3 regions of the Streptomyces sp. NPDC044033 genome follow, and region 3 is predicted to be linked to each of the others. Evidence: predicted binding sites of a transcription regulator. Region 3 holds the regulator's gene; each other region holds the start of a gene.
What was found. The regulator HrcA, encoded in region 3, represses chaperone genes, less so after heat shock. The targets are predictions, from matches to a motif close to TTNGCACTCNGNNNNNCNGAGTGCNAA.

Region 1 (9,640 bases), on a different contig from region 3:
CGCTCGCCGCGGCGCACCACCCGCACCACGCCCCACGCGTAGAGCCCGCCGAGGACGAGGACCAGCGCGAGCGCGTACGGGTCGAGTTGCCAGCTGGCGAACATGCGCCCGATCGTCGGCTCGGGCAGCCCTCCGGCGGAGGAGGCGGCGGTGGTAAACCCAGAAACCCCAGAAGCCGCAGCAGCCCCAGAAGACCCAAAGAACGCAGAAGCCCCGAAAATCGCAGTCGCTGTCACGCCGAACCACGGTAGACCCGGCTGTATACGATCCTGCGCCCGGCCCCCTTCCCGCCCGATTCCGGCGGGTGACTAGCCGTCCAGCGCCCGCAGCTGAGCCATGAACCACTGCGCGGGCGGCAGCGCCGTCGCCGCCGCGGCCAGCCGCTTCGTGCGCTCGGCCCGTTCGTCGCGGGCCATCACCAGCCCCTCGTGCAGCGCGCGGGCCGTGGCCTCGACGTCGTACGGATTGACGGTGATCGCGTCCTGGCCCAGCTCCTCGTACGCCCCGGCCTCCCGCGACAGCACCAGCGCGCACCCCTCGTCGGAGACGACCGGGACCTCCTTCGCCACGAGGTTCATGCCGTCCCGGATGGGGTTGACGAGGGCGACGTCCGCGAGCCGGTACGCGGCGAGGGAGCGCGCGAAGTCGTCCTTGACGTGCAGCGCGACCGGCTGCCAGCCCTCGCGTCCGAAGGCCGCGTTGATCTCCTCGGCGACGGTCTCGACCCGCGCCGTGTAGTCGCGGTACACGGCCAGGTCCTGCCGGGAGGGATAGGCGAAGGCGATGTGCACGACCTCGCCGTGCCACTCGGGGCGCCGCTCCAGCAGCAGCCGGTAGGCGAGCAGGCCGCGCACGATGTTCTTGGACAGCTCGGTGCGGTCGACGCGGACGATGGTCTTGCGGCCCGGGCCGACCTGCTCGCGCAGGGCCGCCATCCGCTCCTCGACATCGGCCTCGTGCGAGCGCCTGCGCAGGAAGTCGGCGTCGGCCCCGAGCCCGTGCACGCCGATGCGCGTCGTACGGCCCTCGAAGGTGACGGCGCTCCCGTCGTCGGCGGCGCTCGCGCCGAGCACGTCCCGGCAGCAGGCGATGAACGCGTCCGCCCACCGCCGGGTGAGGAACGCCGCGCGGTCCGCGCCCAGCACTCCGCGCAGCACCTGGGCCGCCACGTCGTCCGGCAGCAGCCGGTAGTAGTCCGGCGCGGCCCACGGCGTGTGCGAGAAGTGGCCGATCCGCAGGTCGGGGCGGCGCTCGCGGAGCATGCCGGGGACCAGCGTGAGGTGGTAGTCCTGCACCAGCACGGCGGCGCCCGGCGCGGCCTCGGCGGCCAGCGCGTCCGCGAAGGCCGCGTTGTACGTCTCGTACGCGCCCCACTGCTCCCGGAAGCCCGCGTCGAATACGGGCTCCAGCGGGGTCTCGTACAGCAGGTGGTGGACGAACCACAGCACGGAATTGGCGATGCCGTTGTACGCGGCGGCGAACACGTCGGGCGCGATGTCCAGCATCCGGACGCGCTGTCCGCCGGTGTCGTCGGCCGGCAGATGGCCGCCCTCGGAGCGCCGTACGGCCTCCCGGTCGCCGTCCCCGAGCGCCGCGCACACCCAGACGGCGTCGGTGTCCGGCCCGATCGCCGACAGCCCGGAGACCAGCCCGCCCCCGCCCCGCTTGGCGGCGAGCGACCCGTCGTCGTCCCGCGAGAAGGAGACCGGGCCGCGATTGGACGCGACGAGGACCTGGGCGCCGTGCTGGGAGGCCATAGGGCGAGCCTAGCCACTGGCTTGAGCGCTCAAACGCGGGCGTGGCATCCGGGCCGGCGACAGGGGCAGCGGCGGGGGCAGCGCTCGCGGTCGCCGCGGGGTGCCGCCAAGGTGCCGCTGGGGCTCCGCCCCGGACCCCGGTCCTCAATCGCCGGACGGGCTGAAGTGCCCTCGGGCTGTTGCCGGAATGGCTGCGGGCCGCCCCCGGCCCGCCCGTCCCTACGCCGCCCGCCGCGCCACATACTCCGGTATCTCGCCCATCGGCGGCCGCTCCTCCGTGTCCACCGCGTGCGTACGCGCCACGAACCCGTCCTCACCCCGGTCGAACTGCGTCAGCGCCGGACGCACCAAATGCCCGCGCGCCAGGCGCAGTTGAGCGGTCCGGTAAATGGCCGCGGCCATCCGCCCCAGCGCCTGCCCGTCCTGGTGGCGGTGTTTGCGCACCCCCACGTCGACCTGGGCGAGCGCGTCCAGGCCCACGGTGTGCAGGGCGTCGACGAGGAGGCCCAGCTCCACGCCGTAGCCGACGGGGAACGGCAGCCGTTCCAGCAGCGAGCGGCGCGCCGCGTACTCGCCGCCGAGCGGCTGCACGAAGCCCGCCAGCCGCGGCCAGTGCAGGTTGAGCAGCGGGCGGGCCACCAGCTCCGTGACCCGGCCGCCCTGGCCCGCAGCGTCGCCGAGCGGACGGTCGTACATCGCCTTGACGAAGTGCACGTCCGGGTCGGTCAGCAGCGGGCCGACGATGCCCGAGACGAAGTCCGCGGAGAACTCCCGGAGGTCGGCGTCGACGAAGCAGACGATCTCGCCGCTGGTCGCCAGCAGCGACCGCCACAGCACCTCGCCCTTGCCCGGCAGGGCGGGCAGCCGCGGCAGCACCGCGTCCCGGTGCACGACCCGGGCGCCGGCCGCCGCCGCGACGGCGGCCGTACGGTCCGTGGAACCGGAGTCCAGCACCACCAGCTCGTCCACCAGCGGCACGGGTCCGTCCATCAGCTCCCGGCGGATGGCGGCGACGATCGCGCCGACCGTCGCCTCCTCGTCGAGGGCGGGCAGCACCACGCTCACCGTGCCGCGCGAACCGGCGGCACGCTTCGCGGCGAGGAGCTGGTCGAGCGGGCGGTCGGCGGCGGACCAAGAGCGCTGCTTCAGCCAGTGCTCGACCTCTTCCAGCACGTCGAAAGTCTCCTTTGTGATCCATCTCGCGGTTCGGACGACTATCTCAACCGTCCATGGCTTCGGTTACAGTCTTGAACAACGCGGACGCCCGTCGCATGTCGGGGTCGCGCGTCGACAAACGCCTGGGCCCCGCCCAGTGCCATACCGCTCATCCAGAGGGGCAGAGGGAACGGCCCGTTGAAGCCCCGGCAACCCTCCCGCCGGTCTCGCCGAAATATTCGCGAGGCTCCCGGTGGGGAAGGTGCCAATTCCGTCTCGCGGCGAGATTCGTCGCGGGGAAGATGAGGAGAAAGGGCCTCGCCTCCATGGCTGTGCAAGCCGCAGAGAACACCGCTTCCACCACCCCCGTAGACCTCGGTCCCGCCGTGGCACTCTCCTGCCGCGAGTGCGGCGAACGGTTCGCCCTCGGCCCGATCTTCGCGTGCGAGGTCTGTTTCGGCCCGCTCGAAGTCGCGTACGAGCTGCCGGCCGGCGACCCGGAGGAACTGCGCCGGCGGATCGAGGCCGGCCCCGACAACATCTGGCGGTACGCCCCGCTGCTGCCGGTCCCGGCCGACGTGGCCGGGAAGCCGAACCTGAACCCCGGCTTCACCAAGCTCGTCAAGGCCGACCACCTCGCCCGCGAGCTGGGCGTCACCGGCGGCCTGTACGTCAAGGACGACTCCGGCAACCCGACGCACTCCTTCAAGGACCGCGTCGTCGCCATCGCCGTCGAGGCCGCCCGCGCCTTCGGCTTCACCACGCTCTCCTGCTCCTCGACCGGCAACCTCGCGGGCGCGGTCGGCGCCGCGGCGGCCCGCTCCGGCTTCAAGTCCTGCGTGTTCATCCCGCACGACCTGGAACAGGGCAAGGTCGTCATGGCCGCGGTCTACGGCGGCGACCTCGTCGGCATCGAGGGCAACTACGACGACGTCAACCGGTTCTGCTCCGAGCTCATCGGCGACCCGGCGGGCGAGGGCTGGGGCTTCGTCAACGTCAATCTGCGCCCGTACTACGGCGAGGGCTCCAAGACGCTCGCGTACGAGATCTGCGAGCAGCTCGGCTGGCGCATCCCGGACCAGCTCGTCATCCCGGTCGCGTCCGGCTCCCAGCTCACGAAGATCGACAAGGGGCTCAAGGAGCTGATCCGGCTCGGGCTGGTCGAGGACCGCCCGTACAAGATCTTCGGCGCCCAGGCCGAGGGGTGCTCGCCGGTCTCCACGGCCTTCAAGGCGGGCCACGACGTCGTACGGCCGCAGAAGCCGGACACCATCGCCAAGTCGCTCGCCATCGGCAACCCGGCGGACGGCCCGTACGTGCTCGACATCGCCCGGCGCACGGGCGGCGCGGTCGAGGACGTCAACGACGCGCAGGTGGTGGACGCGATCAAGTTGCTGGCCCGTACGGAGGGCGTCTTCGCGGAGACCGCGGGCGGCGTGACGGTCGGCGTCACCAAGAAGCTGATCGAGGGCGGGCTGCTCGACCCGGCCCTGACCACGGTCGTCCTGAACACCGGCGACGGCCTCAAGACGCTGGACGCGGTGGCGCCGACCACCGGGCCCACGGCGACGATCCGCCCCAGCCTGGACGCGTTCCGCGCCGCCGGCCTGGCCGGCTGACCCGGCTGCCCCGACACATCCCAGCCCACCCCGTCCACCCCCGAAGGGAACCGTCATGAGCATCAATGTCCGAATTCCTACCATTCTCCGTACGTACACGGGCGGCCAGGCCGAGGTGCCGGCCGAGGGCGCGACCGTCGCCGAGGTCATCGCCTCCCTGGAGACGAACCACCCGGGCATCGCCGCGCGCGTGCTGGACGACTCCGGCAAGCTGCGCCGCTTCGTGAACGTGTACGTCAACGACGACGACGTGCGCTTCGAGGGGGGCCTCCAGGCGGCGACGCCCGACGGCGCGGGCATCTCGATCATCCCGGCGGTCGCGGGCGGCTGCTGAGGTTCCTCGGCGCTCCCCGCCGTTCCTCCCCGCCGCACCTCCCCACCCCGCCACGTCGCCCCGCCGCGTCGCCCCTCCCGAAACGTCCCCGAAGCGTCCCTGAATCGCCCTCGGAGCAATCCCGAATCGATCTCGGATCGCCCGCGAATCGCCCCGGCCAGAAATGGACGGGGCGATTCCGTCTGTTGAATGGCGATACAGTTGAAGACGATCCCCCTCCGGCGTCGGTGCCGAACGCACATGAGAACCCGTCAAGTTGCGTGCAAAGACTGTGTGCGAATTGCCGGGTAAGTTGCGCTATGCCCGGCCCGACTTGCCCCGGATTGCTGGGAATTCTCCGCATAGCGCCGGTCGGCCACCGTCGGAATTCTCGTCCGATTGACCTGTTGCAGACGGCATCCGTGCAGATACATTCAGCCGCGGTCGACGCGTTCCGGCGCACACCCCCACCTGTCAGGGGGTGAGGTCTGACCCGGGTCCGCGAAGTGCGGTCCTGCGCAAGGGCCAGTAATAGGGGAGTTAGGCATGGCTCAGGGCACCGTCAAATGGTTCAACGCGGAGAAGGGGTACGGCTTCATCGCGGTCGACGGTGGTGCGGATGTATTCGTCCACTACAGCGCGATTCAGATGGACGGCTACCGCACCCTCGAGGAGGGTCAGCGAGTGGAGTTTGAGATCTCGCAGGGCCAGAAGGGGCCGCAGGCGGACATGGTCAAGCTCGCCGTCTGATCTCGGCGCGATCGACCACCGGCTCACTCACATGTGGGGCCCGTACCTTCCGGGGTGCGGGCCCCTCGTGCGTCCCGGGGTTCCGGTCGTGTCCCGACCGCCTCCGGGTCTGCGAAGCCGCTTGCACTCTCGGGGGTCGAGTGCTAATCATTGGGCTTAGCACTCTCCCAGTGAGAGTGACAGAAATGGACCGGGTCGGTGAGGCCCGTACGCCGGGTGGGGCAAGGAACCACAAGGCGACAGGTCGTCCGTCGCGGGCGCCACGCGGTCCGGAGCAATCCGCCCCCGAGCTCCTTACAGGGAGCAGGGGGACCCCCTTCTGTCCGGGAGGACCACTTCACATGGCCAAGATCATCGCGTTCGACGAGGAGGCACGGCGCGGCCTCGAGCGCGGCATGAACCAGCTCGCCGACGCCGTCAAGGTGACCCTGGGCCCCAAGGGTCGCAACGTCGTCCTAGAGAAGAAGTGGGGCGCCCCCACGATCACCAACGATGGTGTTTCCATCGCCAAGGAGATCGAGCTTGAGGACCCGTACGAGAAGATCGGCGCCGAGCTGGTCAAGGAGGTCGCGAAGAAGACGGACGACGTCGCCGGTGACGGCACGACGACCGCGACCGTCCTGGCGCAGGCGCTGGTCCGCGAGGGCCTGCGCAACGTAGCCGCCGGCGCCAACCCGATGGCCCTCAAGCGTGGCATCGAGAAGGCCGTCGAGGCCGTCTCCGCCGCCCTGCTGGAGCAGGCCAAGGACGTGGAGACCAAGGAGCAGATCGCTTCGACCGCCTCCATCTCCGCCGCCGACACCCAGATCGGCGAGCTCATCGCCGAGGCGATGGACAAGGTCGGCAAGGAAGGCGTCATCACGGTCGAGGAGTCGCAGACCTTCGGCCTGGAGCTTGAGCTCACCGAAGGCATGCGCTTCGACAAGGGCTACATCTCCGCGTACTTCGCCACCGACATGGAGCGTATGGAGGCGTCGCTCGACGACCCGTACATCCTGATCGTCAACTCCAAGATCGGCAACGTGAAGGACCTCCTTCCGCTGCTGGAGAAGGTCATGCAGTCGGGCAAGCCGCTGCTGATCATCGCGGAGGACGTCGAGGGCGAGGCGCTGTCCACGCTCGTCGTCAACAAGATCCGTGGCACCTTCAAGTCCGTCGCCGTCAAGGCCCCGGGCTTCGGTGACCGCCGCAAGGCCATGCTCGGCGACATCGCCATCCTCACCGGTGGCACCGTCATCTCCGAGGAGGTCGGCCTCAAGCTGGAGAGCGCCGGTCTCGACCTGCTCGGCCGCGCCCGCAAGGTCGTCATCACCAAGGACGAGACGACCATCGTCGACGGCTCCGGTGAGAGCGACCAGGTCCAGGGTCGCGTCAACCAGATCCGCGCCGAGATCGAGAACTCGGACAGCGACTACGACCGCGAGAAGCTGCAGGAGCGCCTGGCGAAGCTCGCCGGCGGTGTTGCGGTCATCAAGGCCGGTGCCGCGACCGAGGTCGAGCTCAAGGAGCGCAAGCACCGCATCGAGGACGCCGTTCGCAACGCGAAGGCGGCCGTCGAAGAGGGCATCGTCGCCGGTGGTGGCGTGGCTCTGCTCCAGACCGTGTCGGTCTTCGAGAAGCTCGACCTCGAAGGCGACGAGGCCACTGGTGCCGCCGCTGTGAAGCTGGCCCTTGAGGCCCCGCTGAAGCAGATCTCGATCAACGCCGGCCTTGAGGGCGGCGTCGTCGTGGAGAAGGTGCGCAACCTGACTCCGGGTCACGGCCTCAACGCCGCGACCGGCGAGTACATCGACCTCATCGCCGCGGGCATCATCGACCCGGCCAAGGTCACGCGCTCCGCGCTGCAGAACGCCGCCTCCATCGCGGCGCTCTTCCTCACCACCGAGGCCGTCATCGCCGACAAGCCGGAGAAGGCCTCTGCGGCCGGCGCTCCGGGCGGCATGCCGGGCGGTGACATGGACTTCTGATCCTCCTGAGGATCAGTCGGCCATAGCTGTACGGACCGAGGGCGGCACTCCCGTGTGGGGGTGCCGCCCTCGGGCGTTGGTGCCTTGGTGCCTTGCGACCTTGTGGCCTTGTGGCCTTGTGGCCTTGCGAGGGGACGCGGGGCGGGCCTCTCCCGTCAGGAGGCCGGGCGCGCGGATCGGCGGGAGAGCAGGCGCCGGCGCACCAGCACCAGGGGGACCGCCCCGACGAAGGCCACCGCGGTGGGGGCCGCGGCCGCGGCCTTGTCGATGCCCTTCTGGTCGAAGGTGCCGGGGACGGAGAGGGTGTCCCAGCGGTCGACCGGCCAGGCGATGACGATGGCGCGGCCCACCACGTCCTTCACGGGGACGAACCCCTCGCCGGCCTCGTTCTGGTGGTAGCGGGAGTCCCGCGAGTTCTGCCGGTGGTCGCCCATCACCCACAGCCGGTCCTTGGGCACCGTGACCCTGAACTGGCTCTCCGGGTCCGTGCTGCACGGGGTGTCGCCGGAGAAGACGTAGGGCTCCTTCAACGGCTTGCCGTTGACCTTCAGCGGGCCGGTGCCCTGGCACTCGACGGTGTCGCCGGCGACGCCCACGACCCGCTTGATCAGGTCCTTCTCGTCGGCGGACGGCATCAGCCCGATGAAGCCCAGCGCCTTCTGCACCAGGTTGGGCTCGGGCGTCGGCTCGTCCTTCATCCAGCGCCCCGGGTCGCGGAAGACGACGACCTCGCCGCGCTCGGGTTTCGAGCCGAACCACGGGGTCAGCTTGTCGACCAGGACCCGGTCACCCGGTTGCAGGGTGTTCTGCATGGACCCCGAGGGGATCGAGAACGCCTGCACCAGGAAAGTCTTGATCAGCAGCGCCAGCACCAGCGCGACCACGACGAGCAGGGGGAGTTCCTTCCAGAACGACCGTTGCGCCTTCGCGGGCTTTCCGGCCCTCCGCCACCTCCCGCCCTTCTCCGCCGCTTTCCCGGACCCCTGTTCCGGGCCGTCCTGTTCCGACCGCGTGCCCGCCGCCATAGCTCCCATGTCCACTCCTCGCATTGACCACCGCCCGCTGCTGCTCATGTCACGCGAGACCCTGATCCGCGCGGTGATCACATTCGGGGTCCCAGTGAACAGCACGCGTGGCTAAGGTGATCCGATGGCATCGATCAAGCAGGTCCAAGTCACCTTCGACTGCGCGTCACCACAGCGCGTCGCTCGTTTCTGGTGTGAGGTGCTGGGGTATGTCGTACCGCCGCCGCCGGAGGGGTTCGCCACGTGGGACGACTTCGACCGCTCGCTGCCGCCTGAGCGTCGGGATTCCGGGTTCGCCTGCATGGATCCCTCGGGTGTGGGCCCGCGCCTGTACTTCCAGCGCGTTCCCGAAAGCAAGGTCGTCAAGAATCGGGTCCACCTTGACGTGCGGGCCGGCACCGGGCTCGTGGGGGACGAGCGCGTCGCCGCGCTTGAGGCGGAGTGCGCACGGCTGATCCCGTTCGGCGCGACCCGCGTGCGGCTGCTGCTCGCCGACGAGGAGAACGAGTCGTGCCTGGTGATGCAGGACGTCGAGGGCAACGAGTTCTGCCTCGACTGAGGGACCGCGAACGGGGTCCTCGTCCCGCCCCATGGGTCGACCCGGGGCGTCCCATGGGCCGACCCGGGGCGCGGGACGCGAGCCACCTCCGGCGGGGGCTCGCGGTCCTGCCCCGGGTCGGCTTCACGGGCCGTCTTCACGGGCGGGGGCCCGGGAGTCGGTCCGGGCCGGTGAACAGCCGGTCGATCTGGCGGTCGAGGAGGGCGAGGGCCCGCTCGGGCGTGCGCTGATAGGCAGGCGGCTGTTGCGGACGTACGCGGATCAGTGGGCGTAGTCCTTGAGCTCCTCGGTGTCCAGGGTGATGCCGACGGGGGCGGGCAGTTCGACGGTCGTGCCGTAGGCGTACGAGGGGTGCTGCTGGTACGTACCGTTCTCCGGCTCGCTGTGCACGGTGAGGGTGCAGGCGTCGCGGTCGATGAGCAGGTAGACGGGGATGCCCGCGGCCGCGTAGGCGTCCCGCTTCTCGCTGCGGTCCCGGCGGTCGGTGTCGGCGTC
Region 2 (9,640 bases), on a different contig from region 3:
GGTGCTCCAGCGCACCCTCGACCTCGCGGAGCAGGGACGACACGAGGAGTTCGTCGAGCAGGTGCTGGACGGGCTGGTGTGCTCGGAGCCGGACGCCGCCATCACCCGCCGCAATGTCGTCATCCGCTGCCTGACCAGCATGCTCAACAACATGACGGCGGACGAACTCGACAAGTACCGCGACAACACCACCCGGCTGTTGGACTACACCGCCGACCCCGAGGGCGAGCCCGCCGCCGTCCCCACCCTGGTCGCGACCGGCGAGTACGACCCGCTGACGACGCCGCTGCTGAGCCGGGCGGCGGCGGCCCGCTGCGGCGACGCGCACTTCACCACCATCAAGGGCACCGACCACATGGCCCACCTGGAACGGCCCGCCGAGGTCGTCGACCTGGCGGTGCGCTTCTTCGGCGGCCGGCCGCTGAACGGCCTGGACTACTGCGGGCCGGTCGAGTACTTCGGACGTACGGGCCGCCTCGCGACGGTGCCGCCGGGGCGGACGGCCGGGCGCTAGCCGCGGGCGGGCGGCGGCTGAAGTCGGGCGGCGCGGTGCGGCTGGTGGGGCGCATGAGGCGATACGCGCTTGCGCGGCCCGTGGCGCACCCGGCCCGTGCCCGTACGCCCGTAACGCCCGTACCCGGCCCGTACGCCCGTACGCCCGTACCCGGCCCGTGCCCGTACAGCCCGCGCGGAGGCCGTCCCGCTACCCGTCGCCCCGGCGGCCCAGCAGCCCGTCGATGATCGCCGCGATCTCCTCCGCGACGTCGTAGTCCTCCGCCAGTTCCTGCCAGCGGTCGGCGAGCGCGGTCAGCCGCGGCAGCTCGGCCGGGTCCTCCGGCGCCGGAGCGGCGAGCATCTCGGGGAAGTACCTCCGGCGGTCGGGCTGTTCGGCGCGGCGGGCCATGGCGGCCTGGAAGACGAGTTCGCCGTAGACGTAGTGCCACAGCGTCCGGTACGTCTGCACGGCCCGGTGCTCGCTGAGCCCGCAGCCCATCGCCGAGTCGATGATCTCCTCGACCATCCACAGCGCGTGCCGGTCGGTGATGTCGCCGAGGCCGAGGATCTCCACGACCCATGGCATTCGCCGCAGCACGTCGTGCATGTGGACGGTCACGGCGAGGAGCCGTTCGCGCGGGTCCGCCGGCAGTTCGGGGCGGGGCAGGGTGCGCGCGGTGCCGACGAGTACGTGCATCAGCAGCTCGTCCTTGTCCTGCACGTGGTGGTAGAGGGCCATCGGCGTGCTGCCGACCTCCTTGGCCAGCCGCCGCATGCTCAGGGCCGCGACGCCTTCCTCCTCCAGGACGCGGCGCGCGGTCGCGACGATCGTCTCCAGTTCCAGTCGGCGGGGTCGGCCGACGGCCCGTTTGCCCTGTTCCTTCGCCACGTCCTTCGTCACGATCCCATTCTCGCAGCGACTATTTTCTATACGCGTATAATAATATGCCGGACGGGGCGGCCCGCGAAGTGGCGCCCGAGGTGCGACGGAAGGGGACGGGTGTGAGCGACGAGGCCCGGAATACGCGCTGGCTACTGGTGGTGGCGCTCACCGTGCAGTTCACGGTGGCGCTGGACATGGCGGTGGTGAACGTCGCGCTGCCCGACATGAAAGCGGACCTCGGCTTCACCGCCGAAGGGCTGCAATGGGTCGTGAACGCCTACGCGCTCGCCTTCGGCGGCCTGCTGATGCTCGGCGGCCGGCTCACCGACACGGTCGGGCGCCGCCGCACCCTGATGGCCGCGCTCGCCCTCTTCGGCCTCGCCGGCCTCGGGGGCGGCCTGGTGTGGTCGCCCGGCGGGCTGATAGCCGCCCGCGCGGCGCAGGGCGTCGCGGCCGCGGCCCTCGCGCCCGTCGCCCTCGCCCTGATCACCGTCACCTTCCCGGCCGGGCCGGCGCGCTCGCGCGCGCTCGGGCTGTGGGGGATGGCGGGGGCCGCGGGCGGCGCGATCGGGGTACTGGCCGGCGGAGTGCTCACGGAGGCCGCGGGCTGGCGGACGGTGCTCCTGATCAACGTGCCGATCGTCGTGTTCGCCTACGCGGCGGCCCGCCGCTCGGTCCCCGCCGACCGGCGCGTACGCCCGGCCCCGCGCCTCGACGCGGGCGGCGCGCTGCTGATCACGCTCGGCATGATGGTGCTGGTCCTGGGGGTCGTACGGACCGAGACGCACGGCTGGGGCTCCGCGATGACGATCGGCACGCTCGCGGCCGCGGCGGTGCTGCTGGCCGCGTTCGCCGCCGTCGAGCTGCGGGTGGGCCAGCCGCTGCTGCGGATGGGGCTGCTGACCCACCGGCCGGTGCTGGCGGCCAACCTGTTCATGCTGCTGCTCGCGTCCGGGCAGTTCGGCGCCTTCTACTTCTCCTCGCTCTACATGCAGCAGGTGCTCGGCTACGGAGCCACCGCCACCGGCGTCGCGTTCCTGCCCTTCTGCGTCGGCCTGGTGGCCGGATCGCTCCTCGCGCCGCGTCTCATCGCCCGGCTCTCGATGCGCTGGACGCTGGTCGTCGGCGGGGCGCTGGGCGCGGCCGGGTTCGCCTGGCTGGCCGGGGCGGTCGGCGTCGACGGCGGCTTCGCCGACTCGATCCTCGGCCCGTTCCTGCTCGCCAGCTTCGGCATCGGGATGTGCTTCGTGCCGCTGGGCACGGCCGGGACCGAGGGGGTCGCGGCCGCGGAGGCGGGCATGGCCTCGGGGCTGCTCAACAGCTCCCGGCAGATCGGCGGTTCGGTGGGGCTGGCGGTGCTCGTCACCGTCGCCGCGGGGGCCGCGGGCGGCAGCCGCGTCGAGGCGCAGGCCAACGGGTACGCGACCGCTTTCGGGGTGGGCGCCGTGCTGCTGGCGGCGGCCGCGCTGACGGCGCTGCTGCTCCCGGCCCGTACGGGCATGGGAACGGGTGCGGGCACGGGTACGGGCACGGGGGAGACCCGTGCGCATGAGGCGGCGGTGTCCGAAACTCGACCTTCCTGACAGGGGCCGGGGCGCCGGATGCCGGGCGCGGATCGCCGGTGACCGAGTCCGGCCCCAAGTGCGATGGCACACAGGAGAACGCGCCGCGCTGAGCGTATTCTTGACCCTGGACGAAGCGATGTCAGGGCTCACGCGGAGTTCCGCCGTGGGCCGCGTGGACGGGGAGGGCGGTCTCGCGGATGCACTGGTTCTGGTGGGTGTTCATCTTCTTCGCCCTGGGCGGTTTCACCAAGCTCGCCGACACCGCCCGTACCGCCTTCCGTATCCGCCACGAGCGGAAGTTGGAGCTGCTGGAGTCAGGGCGGCGCGAGCGGCAGGCGGAGCGGCAGGCCGTCGAGGCGGCGAACAAGCAGCCGGAGCCGGTCTGCGGCTGCCGGCACCACCTCGCGAAACACGACAAGCAGGGCAAGTGCCATGAGGCGGTCGAGGTTCCGGTCGCCTGGGACGCGGAGAAGCAGCCGGTGCGGTACGAGCCGGGCGTCTGCAACTGCCAGCAGTACGTGGGCCCGCAGCCGCTGACGACGCTCTACGCGCAGGACCTCACGGACCTGGCGTAGCGGGCCTCCGGGTCTCCGGGCCACCGGCTGATCAGCCCTCGGCCGGCCGGCCCAGCAGCATGGCGGGCGCGCCCGCCACACGGGTCAGGAAGATCACGCAGGAGTTCGGCCCGGAGGGCTTGAGCTTCCTGCGCAGCTCCTCGGGCTCCACCGCCGAGCCGCGCTTCTTGACGACGACGACCCCGATGCCGCGCTCACGGACGATCGCCTTCAGCTTCTTGAGGTTGAAGGGCAGGACGTCCGTGATCGCGTACGCGGTGGCGTAGGGCGTCGGCCGCAGCTCGTCCGCCGTCACATAGGCGATGGTCGGATCGATCAGCCGGCCGCCCACCTGCCGCGCGACGTCCGCGACGAGGTGGGCGCGGATGACCGCGCCGTCCGGCTCGTAGAGATACCGGCCGACCGGCCCCGGCTCGGGGTCGGGCAGGCCCGCGCCGAGCAGGGTGTACGGGCCGGGGAGCAGCGTCGCCCCCCGCGCGCCCGGCGCCTCGGCGCCGAACCAGAGCACGGCCTCCTTCACCTCGCCGCCGTCCGAGATCCACTCGGCCTCCGCCTCGGCGGGGATGATCTCGTGCGGGATGCCCGGTGCGATCTTGAGCGCGGCGTACCGGGCCGTACGGGCGGCCTCGACGGCCCAGGACAGCGGCGGTGAGTACGCCTCCGGGTCGAAGACGCGGCCGCGGCCACCGCGCCGGGCCGGGTCCACGAACACGGCGTCGTAGCCGGAGGTGTCGACGTCGGCGACGTCCGCGTGGCGCACCTCGATGAGGTGGTCCAGGCCGAGGGCGGCGGCGTTGGCCCGTACGACCTCGCAGGTCAGCTCGGACCGGTCGACGGCGAGGACCGGGATGCCGGCCCGCGCGAGCGCGATGGCGTCGCCGCCGATGCCGCAGCACAGGTCGGCGAGGCTCCGTACGCCCAGCTCCGCGAAGCGCCGCGCGCGGTGGGCGGCCACGGAGGCGCGGGTGGCCTGCTCCACGCCGTCGGGCGTGAAGTACATGCGGTACGCGTCCTCGGCCCCGAACTTCGCCACCGCCCGCTGCCGCAGCCGCGCCATGCCGAGCGCGGCCGAGACCAGCTCGGCGGCGTGATCGCGGCGCAGCCGGGTCGCGGTGGCCAGCTCCTGGGCAGGATCATGATCGCGCAGGACCGCCAGCAGCCGCTGCCCCTCATCGGTGAGGAGCGAGGCGAAAGGCGCGACGCCGGACGGATCAGAAGCGGAATTCGGTACAGACACCCTGCCATTCTCCCCGCCCCCGTCCACACGCCATGCGAGAGCGCCCTGCAACGCCGACCGCCAGGCACATGGACACAACCGAGGCGGGCGCGGACAGCCGCGGCCCCGCCGGGGTGGGGGGAGGCGACCCTTGGCCCCGCTGGGGGTGAGGGTGCAGGTGGTCCCGGTCCCACCGGGGGTGGGGGGAAGGCGGCCCTGGCCCCACCGGGGGTGAGGGTGCAGGCGACCCGGCCCCACCGGGGGTGAGGTGCAGCCCGGCCCCACGGGGGGTGAGGGTGCAGGCGACCCCGGCCCCACCGGGGGTGAGAGTGCAGGCGATCCCGGTCCGCTCGGCACGCGGTAAGCAGCTCAGTACCGCCCGGTATGGGCGGGTGGCAGGCGCTCCCGGCCTGCTCGGTGCGGGGGTGCGAGCATCCCGGCCCGCCCTGACGCGAGAGCCCCACGTATTCAAGCCCGCCCGGCACGTGAGGCCGGCAACCCAGCCCTCCCCGGGGTGGCCCGGGGTGCAGGCGTCCCGTGGCCGCGCCGGTGCGCGAGTGCGCGCATCGAACTCGCTCGGCACACGGGTGCCGACAGCCGTGGCCCGCCCGGCGTGCGGTGGCAGGCAGCCCGCGCCGGAGCGTGAGCCCGCGCATCCAAGCCCGCCCGGCGTTTGAGGGCCGGGGCCCGGGGCGGAGCCCCGGCACGTACCGGCACCACCCACCCCCACAGCCCCCGTTGCGTTGCGCAGAACTGCGCCGCATTGGCACTCCGCTTGACCGAGTGCTAACCGCGTCATAGTCTCGCATCTGGCACTCTCCACCAGGGAGTGCCAAACACAGCGACGGGCTGATCCGGCACCCGCGACGACGGATCACACCTGGTCGCCACCTCAGACAATTAACCCCGTGAGATCTCCGAAGGGGGAGGTCGGATCGTGACGACCGCCAGCTCCAAGGTTGCCATCAAGCCGCTTGAGGACCGCATTGTGGTCCAGCCGCTCGACGCCGAACAGACCACGGCCTCTGGCCTGGTCATTCCGGACACTGCTAAGGAGAAGCCCCAGGAGGGCACTGTCCTGGCCGTGGGCCCGGGCCGCTTCGAGGACGGCAACCGTCTTCCGCTCGACGTCGCCGTCGGCGACATCGTGCTCTACAGCAAGTACGGCGGCACCGAAGTGAAGTACAACGGCGAGGAGTACCTCGTTCTCTCGGCCCGCGACGTGCTCGCGATCATCGAGAAGTAATTCACCGAAGTTTGCCTGATCTGCGCCCCTGGTCCCCGCGTCTGAAAAGCCGGGCGCCCGGGGCGCAGTTCGTTTGAGCGATAGCGGTCACCGCTGCGTGGCCGGGGATCGCAACGAGAGGACTTGAAGCAACTCATGGCGAAGATCCTGAAGTTCGACGAGGACGCCCGTCGCGCCCTCGAACGCGGCGTGAACAAGCTTGCCGACACCGTCAAGGTGACGATCGGCCCCAAGGGCCGCAACGTCGTCATCGACAAGAAGTTCGGCGCCCCCACCATCACCAACGACGGCGTCACCATCGCCCGCGAGGTCGAGATCGACGACCCGTACGAGAACCTGGGCGCCCAGCTCGTGAAGGAGGTGGCGACCAAGACCAACGACATCGCGGGTGACGGCACCACCACCGCCACCGTGCTGGCCCAGGCGCTGGTCCGCGAGGGCCTGCGCAACGTCGCCGCCGGCGCCTCCCCGGCCGCCCTGAAGAAGGGCATCGACGCCGCGGTCAAGGCCGTGTCGGAGGAGCTCCTCGCGACCGCCCGTCCGATCGACGACAAGGCCGACATCGCCGCCGTCGCCGGGCTGTCCGCCCAGGACAAGCAGGTCGGCGAGCTCATCGCCGAGGCGATGGACAAGGTCGGCAAGGACGGTGTCATCACCGTCGAGGAGTCCAACACCTTCGGCCTGGAGCTCGACTTCACCGAGGGCATGGCCTTCGACAAGGGCTACCTGTCCCCGTACATGGTCTCCGACCAGGAGCGTATGGAGGCCGTGCTCGACGACCCGTACATCCTGGTCCACCAGGGCAAGATCGGTTCGATCCAGGACCTGCTGCCGCTGCTGGAGAAGGTCATCCAGGCCGGCGCGTCCAAGCCGCTGCTGATCATCGCCGAGGACGTCGAGGGCGAGGCGCTCTCCACCCTGGTGGTCAACAAGATCCGCGGCACGTTCAACGCCGTGGCCGTCAAGGCCCCCGGCTTCGGCGACCGCCGCAAGGCCATGCTCGGCGACATCGCCACCCTCACCGGTGCGACCGTCATCGCCGAGGAGGTCGGCCTCAAGCTCGACCAGGCCGGTCTGGACGTGCTGGGCACCGCCCGCCGCGTGACCGTCACCAAGGACGACACCACCATCGTCGACGGTGGCGGCGACTCCGCGGACGTCACCGGCCGCGTGAACCAGATCAAGGCCGAGATCGAGTCCACGGACTCGGACTGGGACCGCGAGAAGCTCCAGGAGCGCCTCGCCAAGCTCGCCGGCGGCGTCTGCGTGATCCGCGTGGGTGCGGCCACCGAGGTCGAGCTCAAGGAGAAGAAGCACCGTCTGGAGGACGCCATCTCCGCGACCCGCGCCGCGGTCGAGGAGGGCATCGTCTCCGGTGGCGGTTCCTCGCTCGTGCACGCCGCGAAGGTCCTGGAGAACTCCCTCGGCAAGGAGGGCGACGAGGCCACCGGTGTCGCCGTCGTCCGCCGCGCCGTCGTCGAGCCGCTGCGCTGGATCGCCGAGAACGCCGGCCTGGAGGGCTACGTCATCACCTCCAAGGTCGCCGAGCTCGACAAGGGCCAGGGCTTCAACGCCGCGACCGGCGAGTACGGCGACCTGGTGAAGGCCGGCGTCATCGACCCGGTCAAGGTCACCCGCTCCGCGCTGGAGAACGCCGCGTCCATCGCCTCGCTGCTGCTCACGACCGAGACCCTGGTCGTCGAGAAGCCCGCCGAGGAAGAGTCGGACGCCGGTCAGGGCCACGGCCACGGTCACTAGTGACACGCGGTCGCTGACGCGGCCGTAGCGCGCGGAGGCCCGGCGCCCCTTCGGGGGAGCCGGGCCTCCGCGCGTCGTTCGCCGGGGCGGCTCCGGGGCGTACGTCCGTAAGGCTGGAGCCGCCGCGGAACCGCCGTGGAGCCACCGCGGTCCGTACGCGCGTACCGCTGGGGCCGTGTCGCCGCCGGAGCCGCGTCGCCGTCGGCGCTACTGCGGTCCGTACTTGCGGCCCGTGGACGACGACACCCGGGAGAGTGCCCCGCGCGGCGCGATCTTCATCAGGCCCGACAGCGCCTTGTACCGCGGGTCCGGCACGGACAGCGACTTGCCGCGCGCCAGATCCCGCAGCGCCGCGTCGACCAGCTTGTCGGCGTCCAGCCACATCCACGCCGGGATGTTGCCGGTGCCCATGCCCGCCCGCTCGTGGAACTCGGTCCGTACGAAACCGGGGCAGAGCGCCATCAGCCGCACCCCGCTCCCGGCCAGATCCCGCGCGGCGCCCTGGGTGAACTGCACGACCCATGCCTTGCTCGCCCCGTACGTGCCGCGCGGCACGAACGCCGCCACCGACGCGACGTTCACCACCCCGCCGCGCCCCCGCTCGCGCATCGAGGCCGCCGCCGCGCTCGTCAGCCGCAGCACCGCCTCGCAGTGCACCTTGAGCATCGTCAGTTCGTCGGCCATCGGCACGTCGAGGTAGTTGCCCTTGTTGCCGAACCCGGCGTTGTTCACCAGCAGGTCCACCGGGTGCGTACGGTCCGCGACCCGCGCCTCGACCGCGGCGATCCCCTCGTCCTGCGAGAGGTCGGCGCGGAGCACCTCCGCCTCCACGCCGTGCCGGTCGTGGAGTTCGGTCGCCTGGTCGCGCAACCGCTCGGGGTCGCGCGCCACCAGCACCACGTTGTGCCCGTCGGAGGCCAGCCGCCGGGCGAAGGCGGCACCGATGCCGGCCGTCGCTCCCGTGATCAGTGCAGTCGTCATACGCGAACGTTAGTGCCCGGCGCGCCCTCGCCGCTCGCCGCCTGTCCGCCGCCCTCGGCCTTGCGGGCGGCGTAGTCGACGGCTTGCTGCCGTACTTCCTGGGGCAGCGCGTCGCCCGCGGCCAGGATGCTCGGCAGAAGTTCGCGTTCCGTGGTCCCCGCGCGGAAGAGGAGCGAGACCGTCACCTCGTGGTCGGGCCGGTGCACGATCTCGACGGGGTCGCCGGCGCTGATCTCGCCGGGTTCGAGCACCCGCAGATACGCGCCGGGCAGCACGGTCCGGGTGAACCGGCGCACCCAGCCCTTCTCCTGGAGCCAGCCCGCGAACGTACGGCAGGGGATGCGCGGCGAGGCCACCTCCAGCAGCAGGTCCGGGCCGACGCGCCAACGCTCCCCGATGAGTGCGCCATTGACGTCGATTCCGGTGGTGGTGAGGTTTTCGCCAAACGTGCCGGGCGCCAGGTCGCGCCCCAACTCCCGCTCCCAGAAGTCGAGATCCTCGCGCGCGTAGGCGTACACGGCCTGGTCGTCGCCGCCGTGGTGGCGCAGATCGCAGACCGCGTCCCCGGCGACGCCGCTGCCCCCGGTGCCCTTGGGGCCGGGGGCGGCCACCGCCACCGGGCCGTCCACGGGACGCTTGTCGATGCCGGTGCCGGCCTCCGCGTCGGTGTAGTCAGTGGGCATGGGCCGGCCGAGGTTCACGGTGAGCAGACGCATGGGCAGCAGGGTAGACGAAGCACCCCAAAGCGGCGAACGAATAATTTCGGCCACCCCCAAGCTGCCCTTATGCTCAACGCATGATCGAGGCTCGACATCTCAGGGTGCTGCGTGCTGTCGCCGCCGCCGGCTCATTCTCCGCGGCGGCCCGCGAACTGGGCTGCACCCAGCCCGCCGTCAGTCAGCAGATGAAGGCCCTGGAGCA
Region 3 (9,640 bases):
CGCGCCGTCTCCAGTTCGGCCACCAGCACCTCCACGAGCTGGCCCGCCGGGAGCTCCCGCGCCAGGCGGTGGCCCTGGCCCGCCCACAGGTTCATGCCCTGCGGGTCGCCCACCTTCGCCGCGGCCTTGCGCAGGCCGGAGGTGAGGAAGTGGACCTGCGGGTAGGCGGCCGGGGCGTACGGGCCGTGTTCGCGCATGAAGCGGTTGACCAGGCCGCGGGCGGGGCGGCCGGAGAAGGCGCGGGTGAGTTCGGTGCGTACGAACACGGGGTCCGTCAGCGCGCGCTTGTGGAGCGTGTGGGCGCCGGACTCCGGACAGACCAGGAAGGCCGTGCCGAACTGGGCGGCGACCGCGCCCGCGGCGAGCACCGAGGCGATCTGGGCGCCGCGCATCAGACCGCCCGCGGCGATGATCGGTATCTGTACGGTCTCCCGGACCTGGGTGATCAGCGCGAGGAGCCCGAGGCCCGCGCCCGTACCGTCGGCGTGCGGGTCATCGCGGTGGGTGCCCTGGTGGCCGCCGGCCTCGATGCCCTGGACGCAGACGGCGTCGGCGCCCGACCACTGGGCGGCCTGCGCCTCGGCTGCCGAGGTCACGGTGACGATCGTCACCGTACCGACCTTGGCGAACGCCTCGAAGACCACGCGGGAGGGGCAGCCGAAGGTGAAGGAGACGACGGGGACGGGGTCGTCCGCGAGGATCGCGAGCTTGGCCTCGTACGCGTCGTCGGTGCCGCAGTCCGTGTCGCCGAGCGGCGTCTCGTACCAGGCGGCCTCGCCCGCGAGCTGTTCGCGGTAGACCTCGACCGCCGCCGGGTCCGCGACGGAGGGCTGCGGCATGAAGAGGTTCACGCCGAAGGGCCGGTCCGTCAGACTGCGGATCTGCTTGATCTCCTCGTACATCGCTTCCGGCGTCTTGTAGCCGGCGGCGAGGAAGCCGAGGCCGCCCGCTTCGCCGACGGCAGCGGCCAGTGTGGGAGAGGAAGCGCCACCCGCCATGGGGGCCTGCACGATCGGGTATCGGTAAAGATCGGTCAGAGCAGAGGGCATGACCACATAGTGTCACGCCCTCCACGATGATTCGTCATCGACGGGTATGCCCCACCATTCCGCCCAACGCCCCATGAAGGCGCCCGCCCGACGGCCGTCAGGGGCACTCTCCCAACGGCCGTCACAGGGGTTTTCCGCGCATTCCTACCGGCCGTTGAAGGCATCCTTCAACCGCGAGAACAGCCCTTGCTGCCCCGGCTTGAACTCGCCCGTCGGCCGCTCCTCGCCCCGCAGCTTGGCGAGCTGCCGCAGCAGGTCCTCCTGCGGCGGGTCGAGCTTGCTGGGCGTCAGCACCTCGACGTGCACGATGAGGTCACCGCGCCCGCCGCCGCGCAGATGTGTGATGCCGCGCTGGTGCAGCGGGATCGACTGGCCGGACTGGCTGCCGGGCCGGATGTCGACCTCCTCCATCCCGTCGAGCGTCTCCAGCGGCACCTTCGTGCCCAGGGAGGCCGCGGTCATCGGGATGGTGACCGTGCAGTGCAGATCGTCGCCGCGCCGCTGGAAGACCGCGTGCGGGGTCTCGTGGATCTCCACGTACAGGTCGCCGGCCGGGCCGCCGCCGGGGCCGACCTCGCCCTCGCCCGCGAGCTGGATGCGGGTGCCCTTGTCGACACCGGCCGGGATCTTGACCGTGAGGGTGCGGCGGGAGCGTACGCGCCCGTCGCCCGCGCACTCCGGGCACGGGGTCGGCACCACGGTGCCGAAGCCCTGGCACTGCGGGCACGGCCGCGAGGTCATGACCTGTCCGAGGAAGGACCGGGTGACCTGCGAGACCTCGCCGCGGCCGCGGCACATGTCGCAGGTCTGGGCCGACGTGCCGGGGGCCGCGCCCTCGCCGCTACAGGTCACACAGACGATCGCCGTGTCGACCTGGATGTCCTTCGTCGTCCCGAACGCGGCCTCGCTCAGGTCGATGTCGAGCCGGATCATGGCGTCCTGGCCGCGCCGGGTGCGCGACCGGGGGCCGCGCTGCGACGACTGCCCGAAGAAGGCGTCCATGATGTCGGAGAAGTTTCCGAAGCCGGCGCCGAAGCCGCCTGCCCCGGCACCGCCGGCCGACTGCGAGAGCGGGTCGCCGCCGAGGTCGTAGACCTGCTTCTTCTGCGGGTCCGACAGCACCTCGTAAGCGGCGTTGATCTCCTTGAACCGCTCCTGGGTCTTCGGATCCGGGTTCACATCCGGGTGCAGCTCGCGCGCCAGCCTCCGGAAAGCCTTCTTGATCTCGTCCTGCGAGGCGTCCCGCCGTACGCCGAGGACCGCGTAGTAGTCCGTGGCCACTTACGACTCCGCCAGGATCTGTCCGACGTAACGTGCCACTGCGCGTACCGCTCCCATCGTTCCGGGGTAGTCCATGCGGGTCGGTCCGACCACGCCGAGTTTGGCGACTGCCTCGTCGCCCGAACCGTAACCGACGGCGACGACCGATGTGGACGTCAGCCCTTCATGAGCATTCTCATGCCCGATTCGTACGGTCATGCCGGAATCCTTGGCCTCGCCGAGGAGCTTGAGGAGCACGACCTGCTCCTCCAGCGCCTCCAGCACCGGCCGGATCACCAACGGGAAATCATGCCCGAATCGAGTCAGGTTGGAGGTGCCGCCGATCATCAGCCGCTCCTCGGTCTCCTCGACCAGGGTCTCCAGCAGAGTCGCCAGCACCGTCGAAACGGTTCCTCTGTCCTCCGCGTCGAAGGACTCCGGGAGGTCCTGCACCAGTTGCGGCACATCCGCGAACCGGCGCCCGACCACCCGGCTGTTGAGCCGCGCCCGCAGATCCGCGAGCGCCGTGTCACCGAACGGCGACGGGCAGTCGACCATACGCTGCTCGACCCGTCCGGTGTCGGTGATCAGTACGAGCATGACGCGGGCCGGAGCCAGTGAGAGCAACTCCACATGGCGCACGGTCGAGCGCGTCAGCGACGGGTACTGCACCACGGCGACCTGCCGGGTCAGCTGCGCGAGCAGCCGGACCGTGCGCCCCACCACGTCGTCCAGGTCGACGGCGCCGTCCATGAAGTTCTGGATGGCCCGCCGCTCCGGTGTCGACAGCGGCTTGACGCCCGCCAGCTTGTCCACGAAGAGCCGGTAGCCCTTGTCGGTCGGGATGCGCCCGGCGCTCGTATGGGGCTGGGCGATGAAGCCCTCGTCCTCCAGCGCGGCCATGTCGTTGCGCACCGTGGCCGGGGAGACGCCCAGCCGGTGGCGCTCGGTGAGCGCCTTGGAGCCGACTGGCTCCTCCGTGCCCACGTAGTCCTGGACGATGGCGCGCAGCACTTCAAGCCTGCGGTCGTTCAGCATCGCGCACACCTCCCGTCCAGCCGTCCACCGGGGACTTTCCCCTGTCTCTCACTCGGCACCCGCTTGGCACTCCATGGTCACGAGTGCCAGCCACTCTCAGCCAGTGTACGGCCGGGTGCCACGACCAGGGCAAGGGCGGGCCCGTCGGTGGGACGGGTCCGACGGGCAACCGTATCGCGCTCCCGCTAGCGTCTGGGTATGGAGAGCAGTTGGGAAGAGGCGCACTGGGAGACGCTCGCGCCGGGGGTCGTGCGGCGCAGGCTGCCGGGATGGGACTGCACGGTCGGGGCCGTGCTCGGCGATACGGGCGTACTGGTCGTCGACACCGGGTCGACGCTGCGTGAGGGTGCGGGGATCCGCCGCGACGTGCGGCGGCTCTTCGGCCGTCCCGTGACGCATATCGCTCTGACGCATCCGCACTTCGACCATGTGCTGGGCACGGCCGCCTTCGCCGGGGTCCAGGTGTACGGCGCGGTCGGGCTCGACGATCACCTCGCGGGCGCGAAGGACGCGCTGCGACAGGACGCGGAGCGGCACGGAGTGAGCGCCTCCGCCGCCGGGGAGGCGGCCGACCTGCTCGTACGACCGCACCACACGGTGAGCGGCGAGCTGACGCTCGACCTCGGCGGCCGGCAGGTGCTGCTCGCCAACGTCGGACCGGGCCACTCCGCGCACGATCTGGCGGTGTGCGTGACGGGCCCGCCGGAGGTCGTCTTCTGCGGCGATCTGGTCGAGGAGTCCGGCGAACCGCAGGCCGGGCCGGACGCCCGGCCCCGGCAGTGGCCGGCCGCCCTCGACCGGCTGCTGGCGCTCGGCGGCGATGACGCGCGGTACGTCCCGGGGCACGGCGCCGTGGTGAATGCCCGTTTCGTCCGTGATCAACGCGACGCTCTGGCGACCCGCTTCGGCGTGTCGTGACGCGCTTCCCGCCACTTTTCCTATCGTCTGGCGGATGCGCAGCAGAGAGTACGGCCCCGACCTGACACCCCCGTGGAAGAAGACCGCGCCCGCGCCCGAGGTGCCGGCCGATCCCGACCTCGTCGTCGAGGAGGTCACCACGGGCTTCTGCGGCGCGGTGATCCGGTGCGAGAAGACGGCCCAGGGGCCGACCGTCACGCTGGAGGACCGGTTCGGCAAACACCGGGTCTTCCCGATGGTGCCGCGCGGGTTCCTGCTGGAGGGGCGCGTCGTCACGCTCGTACGGCCGCAGCGGTCGGCCGCGCGGGGCCCGGCCCGTACGGCCTCCGGATCGGTGGCCGTCCCGGGCGCGCGGGCGCGCGTGGCTCGCGCGGGCCGCATCTACGTCGAGGGCCGCCACGACGCCGAGCTGGTCGAACGCGTCTGGGGCGACGACCTGCGCATCGAGGGCGTCGTCGTCGAGTACCTCGAAGGGATCGACGATCTGCCCGCCATCGTCCGCGACTTCGACCCCGCGCCGGACGCGCGGCTCGGCGTGCTCGTCGACCATCTGGTGCCGGGCTCCAAGGAGTCCCGCATCGCGGCCGAAGTCACGGATGCGAACGTTCTCGTCGTCGGTCATCCCTATATCGACGTCTGGGAGGCCGTGAAGCCGGCCTCCGTCGGCATCGCGGGCTGGCCGTCGGTTCCGCACGGCCAGGACTGGAAGAAGGGCGTCTGCCGGTCGCTGGGCTGGCCGGAGAACACGGGCGCCGCGTGGCAGCACATCCTCGGCGGGGTGCGCAGCTACAAGGACGTGGAACCGGCGCTGCTGGGCCGCGTGGAGGAGCTGATCGACTTCGTGACGGGGTAGGCGGCGGGTCTTCGTGACGGGGTAGGTGGCGGGGCCACAGGGCAGGCGGGGGCGGGGCCTCGGGACGGGGTAGGCGGCGGGGCCTCGGGGCAGGGCGGGGCGGCGGGCCCACCGGGCAAGCCGGGGCGGTGCGCCGCTCAGTCCACCAGGTCCCGTACCACCGCGTCCGCCAGCAGCCGGCCGCGCAGCGTGAGCACGGCCCGGCCGCGCTCGTACGGGCCGGGCTCCAGCAGCCCATCCGCGAGGGCGCGGGCGGCGGCGCGGGTCCCCGCCGGGGCGAGGAGGTCCAGGGGGCAGCCCTCGCTCAGCCGGAGTTCCAGCAGGATCCGCTCCACGCGGCGGTCCTCCGCCGACAGGAGCTCGCGGCCCGCGCCGGGCGAGCGGCCGTCGCTGAGCGCCTGGGCGTACGCGCCCGGGTGCTTGGCGTTCCACCACCGCACGCCGCCCACGTGGCTGTGCGCGCCGGGGCCCGCGCCCCACCAGTCGGCGCCGCGCCAGTACAGCTCGTTGTGGCGGCAGCGGCCCGCCTGCGTGGTGGCCCAGTTCGACACCTCGTACCAGCCGAAACCCGCGCCCGACAGCGTCTCCTCCGTCATCAGGTAGCGGTCCGCGTGCACGTCGTCGTCGGTCATCGGGACCTCGCCGCGGCGGATGCGCCGGGCGAGCTGGGTGCCCTCCTCGACGATCAGCGCGTACGCGGAGACGTGGTCCGGGCCCGCCCCGATCGCGGCCTCCAGGGACGCCTTCCAGTCCGCGTCGCTCTCCCCCGGCGTGCCGTAGATCAGGTCCAGGTTCACATGATCGAACCCGGCGGCGCGCGCCTCGGCCACACACGCCTCGGGCCGGCCGGGCGTGTGCGTGCGGTCGAGGATCTTCAGTACGTGCTGTTGCGCGCTTTGCATTCCGAACGAGACGCGGGTGAAGCCGCCGGCCCGCAGTTCCGCCAGGTACGCCGGGTCGACGGACTCCGGATTGGCCTCGGTGGTGATCTCCGCGTCGTCCGCGAGCCCGAACTCGTCGCGGATCGCGGCGAGCATGCGCACCAGGTCCGCGGCGGGCAGCAGCGTGGGGGTGCCGCCGCCGACGAAGACGGTCCGCGCCGGGCGGGGGTCGTCGCCGAGCACCTTCCGGGCCAGCCGGATCTCCCGCGCCAGCGTCTCGGCGTAGTTGTCGCGCGAGGCCAGGGCGCCGCCGGAGCCGCGCAGCTCGTTCGCCGTGTAGGTGTTGAAGTCGCAGTAGCCGCAGCGCGTGGCGCAGTACGGCACATGCAGGTAGAACCCCAGCGGCCGGTCCGCCGCCCCCGCGAGGGCGTGCGAGGGCAGCGCCCCGTCGTCGGGCACGGGCTCACCATCGGGCAGTACGGAAGGCATGGGTTCCATTGTCCGGCATCGGCGCGGCCCGCCGACCAGCGTCGCCGCGGCCTGCCGACCGGCACGGCCGCGGCCTGCCGACCGGCTTCGCCGCCGCTCGCCCGGCGCACGCCGTCCCGGCGCTCCTCGGGGCCCGGCCGGGCCGCCCCGGGTCGGCCCCGCCCGGCTCCTTGCCGCCTCGGCCCCCGCGCCCTGCCGAGCCGCGCCTCCACTACCGCGCGCGCAGCACCAGCAGCGCCAGATCGTCGTCGGGCGGGGTCGCCCCGAAATCGTGGACCGCCCGCCGGATGCGCTCGGCGACACCGCCCGCGCTCAGCCCCGCGCACCCCTCCAGCACCGCCGCCAGCCCGTCATCGTCGTCGAACAGCTCCGCCAGCTCGGGTCCGCGCCGGTGCTCCGTCACCCCGTCCGTCACGCACAGCAGCGTGTCCCCGGGGGCGAGGTCGAAGGTCTCGCTCACATAGGTGGCGTCCTCCATCACCCCGAGCAGCATCTGGGAGCCGGCGGCGGGCAGGACCATCCCGTCGGAGCCGAGCATCAGGGGCAGGGGGTGGCCGGCGCTGGCGAGCGTGCAGCGGACGCCCAGACCGGGGCCCAGCGGGGTCATCTCGCCGTAGACGAGGGACAGGAAGCGGGGTGCCCCGTGGTCCGGGCCGTCGTCCCCGGGCAGCTCGACGGGTGAGCCGGGGCCGCCCGCCGCCGCCACGGCTCCCACGGCTCCGACGGTCCCTTCGACCGCGTCCTCGCCGAGCATCCGGTTGATCCGGTCGAGCACCTCGCCGACTCCGTACCCCTCCTTGGCCAGCGTGCGCATCCACGGCCGTACGAGCCCGGTGACCACGGCCGCCTCCGGGCCGCTGCCGCACACGTCGCCGAGGGCGAAGCACCAGCGGCCCCCGCCGGGGGCGAAGACGTCGTAGAAGTCGCCGCCCGCGCAGGTGTCGCCGCGCGGTTCGTAGACGACGGCGGACTCCACGCCGGGGATGTCGGCGAGATACCGGGGCAGCAGCCCGCGCTGGAGGACCTGGCTGATGGTGAGCTGGCGGGTGTACTGCCGGGCGGAGGCGATGGAGAGCGCGACGCGGCGCGCGAAGTCCTCGATGAGGCCGACGACTTCGTCGGGCGTGCGGGTCAGCCCGGCCCGGCCGAGCAATATCGTGCCGACGCCACGGCCTCCGGCGACCAGCCGGCAGGCGAGGGCGGTGCCGCCGGGTCCGTAGGCGCCGGGTTCGCCCGGCCAGGGCCAGGAGACGGCGCTGCCGAGGGCGGCGGCGGGCGGCCGGGGCGGGTCCTTCTCCAGGGCGATCCGCAGCGTTTCGATGCGGCTCTCGCTGGTGTGCCAGACGCGGGACAGGCGCGGCACATGGCCGTCGGTGTCGAGCCAGACCGCGCACCAGTCGGCGAGCCGGGGCACGAGGAGCTGGGCCGCGAGGGAGGCCAGCATGTCCTCGTCGAACTGCCCGGCGAGCAGGTCGGACGCCTCGGCGAGGAAGGAGAGCGCGCCGTGGCTGATCCAGTCGGGTTCGGCGGGACCGGCGCCCGCGCGCCGCGGGGAGGGGGCGAGGATCTCGGCGACGCGCAGGTCGCGCAGGAGCGCCTGGTCGCCCGCGGTGACGGCGGACTCGGGCGGCGGCTGGGCGCCGGGCACGGCGGGCAGCCGGAACCAGACGGTCTTGCTCGTGCGGTGGTACGTCGTGCCCCAGGACTCGGCGCACTCGGCGACCAGCCGCAGGCCGTGGCCGGTGCGCGGAAGCTCGTCGTCCAAGTCGCACGGCGGCCGGGCCCGCAGCACCCGGGCGGGGTGGTAGTCCGTGACCTCGACGCAGAGGGAGGACAGCCGCTCTCCGCCGCCTCCGTCGTCGAGCGTGCAGCGCAGTTCGACGGAGGTGCCCGCGTGCACCACCGCGTTGGTCACCAGTTCGCTCACCAGCAGGACGGCGTCCTCGGTGAGCCGGTCGGTGATCTCGTCCGCGGCGGGGAGGGCGAGGGAGGTCCAGTCGGCGACCGCGGCCCGTACGAACTGTCGGGCCGCCAGGGGCGCGAGGGAGTTCCCGGGCAGTCGCGTACGGGCCGTCGGCACGATACGGGCGGCGGCGCCCGGGCCGGGCTTGTCGGGACCGGGCTTGTCGGGACCGGGCGCGTTCAGGACGGCCTCCTCCGGGCCGGCCGCGTCCGGGCCGGTCACATCCAGGGCGGCCACATCCAGGGCGGTCGCGTCGGGGCCGGCCCCAAGCTGGCTGGATCCAGCCGTCTCGGCGTGTCCGGGAACGGTGCGTGAATGGACCCCGTGCGGCTCTGCCGCACCCCATTGAACAGAAGATGATGTAGCCACCGGGTAGCTCCTGACCAGTTCCGGCATAGTGCCGTTTCCGACACCGACAGAGTGACAGACTGACCACGCTCATATGCACCGAGTTACGTAAGTGGGTCGCCATGAGTGGAGAAACCGCTGTTCCGACGGCAGTTATCGCTGCGGGGGACACGCAGGGCCAGTGGGTGCGAGCCTCCGAGTTGCGCCCGTTGCTGAGCGCGCTGACCGCTCTGAGCGACGGCGACTTCCGGGTGCGGATGTCCGGTGCGCAGAGTGGCGTGCTGGCAGAACTGGCCGCCGCGTTCAACCAGGTAGTGGCTCGTAATGAACACTTCTCGGACGAACTGACGCGCGTGCGCCGAGAGGTGGTGCGGCAGGGCCGGCTGGACGAGCGGGTGGAGCCGAGCCCGGGGCAGGGCCACTGGGCGATGAGCGTGCAGGCCACCAACATCCTCATCGACGCCCTGGTCACCCCGGCCGCGAACGCCACGCGCGTGCTGGACGCGGTGGCGGGCGGCGATCTCACGCAGCGCGTGGACCTGCACGACGGCAACCGCCCGCTCCGCGGCGATCTGCGGCGGCTGGGCCGCGCGGTCAACAAGATGGTGGACCAGCTGTCGCTGTTCACCGGCGAGGTGACGCGGGTGGCCCGCGAGGTCGGCACCGAGGGGCGGCTCGGCGGCCGGGCCAAAGTGGCGGGCCTGTCGGGGAGTTGGCGGGATGTGACCGAGGCGGTCAACACGATGGCGGCGCGGCTGACCGCGCAGGTCCGGGACATCGCGGTGGTGACCACGGCGGTGGCGCGCGGCGATCTGACGCGGCAGGTCACGATCGAGGCGAC

Region 1: groL (chaperonin GroEL) is a predicted target of HrcA. The motif match lies at 5,751-5,777, and genes of this name have one in related genera.
Region 2: groES (co-chaperone GroES) is a predicted target of HrcA. The motif match lies at 5,498-5,524, and genes of this name have one in related genera.

What each region holds. Positions count from the first base shown of each region.
Region 1 covers NZ_JBWKFF010000004.1:196,525-206,164, forward strand. The annotation lists gene AC07AB_RS10345 (cytochrome c oxidase assembly protein) at 1-104, opposite strand, end outside; gene AC07AB_RS10350 (alpha,alpha-trehalose-phosphate synthase (UDP-forming)) at 309-1,757, opposite strand; gene AC07AB_RS10355 (glucosyl-3-phosphoglycerate synthase) at 1,977-2,930, opposite strand; SAM riboswitch class I at 3,079-3,221, shown strand; gene thrC (threonine synthase) at 3,239-4,531, shown strand; gene AC07AB_RS10365 (MoaD/ThiS family protein) at 4,587-4,865, shown strand; gene AC07AB_RS10370 (cold-shock protein) at 5,391-5,594, shown strand; gene groL (chaperonin GroEL) at 5,936-7,561, shown strand; gene lepB (signal peptidase I) at 7,717-8,595, opposite strand; gene AC07AB_RS10385 (VOC family protein) at 8,711-9,145, shown strand; gene AC07AB_RS10390 (Uma2 family endonuclease) at 9,407-9,640, opposite strand, start outside.
Region 2 covers NZ_JBWKFF010000015.1:21,435-31,074, forward strand. The annotation lists gene AC07AB_RS24885 (alpha/beta fold hydrolase) at 1-514, shown strand, start outside; gene AC07AB_RS24890 (TetR/AcrR family transcriptional regulator) at 704-1,396, opposite strand; gene AC07AB_RS24895 (MFS transporter) at 1,441-2,961, shown strand; gene AC07AB_RS24900 (hypothetical protein) at 3,141-3,518, shown strand; gene AC07AB_RS24905 (class I SAM-dependent methyltransferase) at 3,550-4,755, opposite strand; gene groES (co-chaperone GroES) at 5,672-5,980, shown strand; gene groL (chaperonin GroEL) at 6,116-7,738, shown strand; gene AC07AB_RS24920 (SDR family NAD(P)-dependent oxidoreductase) at 7,946-8,719, opposite strand; gene AC07AB_RS24925 (MOSC domain-containing protein) at 8,716-9,435, opposite strand; gene AC07AB_RS24930 (LysR family transcriptional regulator) at 9,516-9,640, shown strand, end outside.
Region 3 covers NZ_JBWKFF010000014.1:121,994-131,633, forward strand. The annotation lists gene AC07AB_RS24270 (nitronate monooxygenase) at 1-1,049, opposite strand, end outside; gene dnaJ (molecular chaperone DnaJ) at 1,194-2,330, opposite strand; gene hrcA (heat-inducible transcriptional repressor HrcA) at 2,331-3,347, opposite strand; gene AC07AB_RS24285 (MBL fold metallo-hydrolase) at 3,546-4,265, shown strand; gene AC07AB_RS24290 (DUF3097 domain-containing protein) at 4,300-5,118, shown strand; gene hemW (radical SAM family heme chaperone HemW) at 5,256-6,497, opposite strand; gene AC07AB_RS24300 (SpoIIE family protein phosphatase) at 6,700-8,688, opposite strand; gene AC07AB_RS24305 (HAMP domain-containing protein) at 9,021-9,640, shown strand, end outside.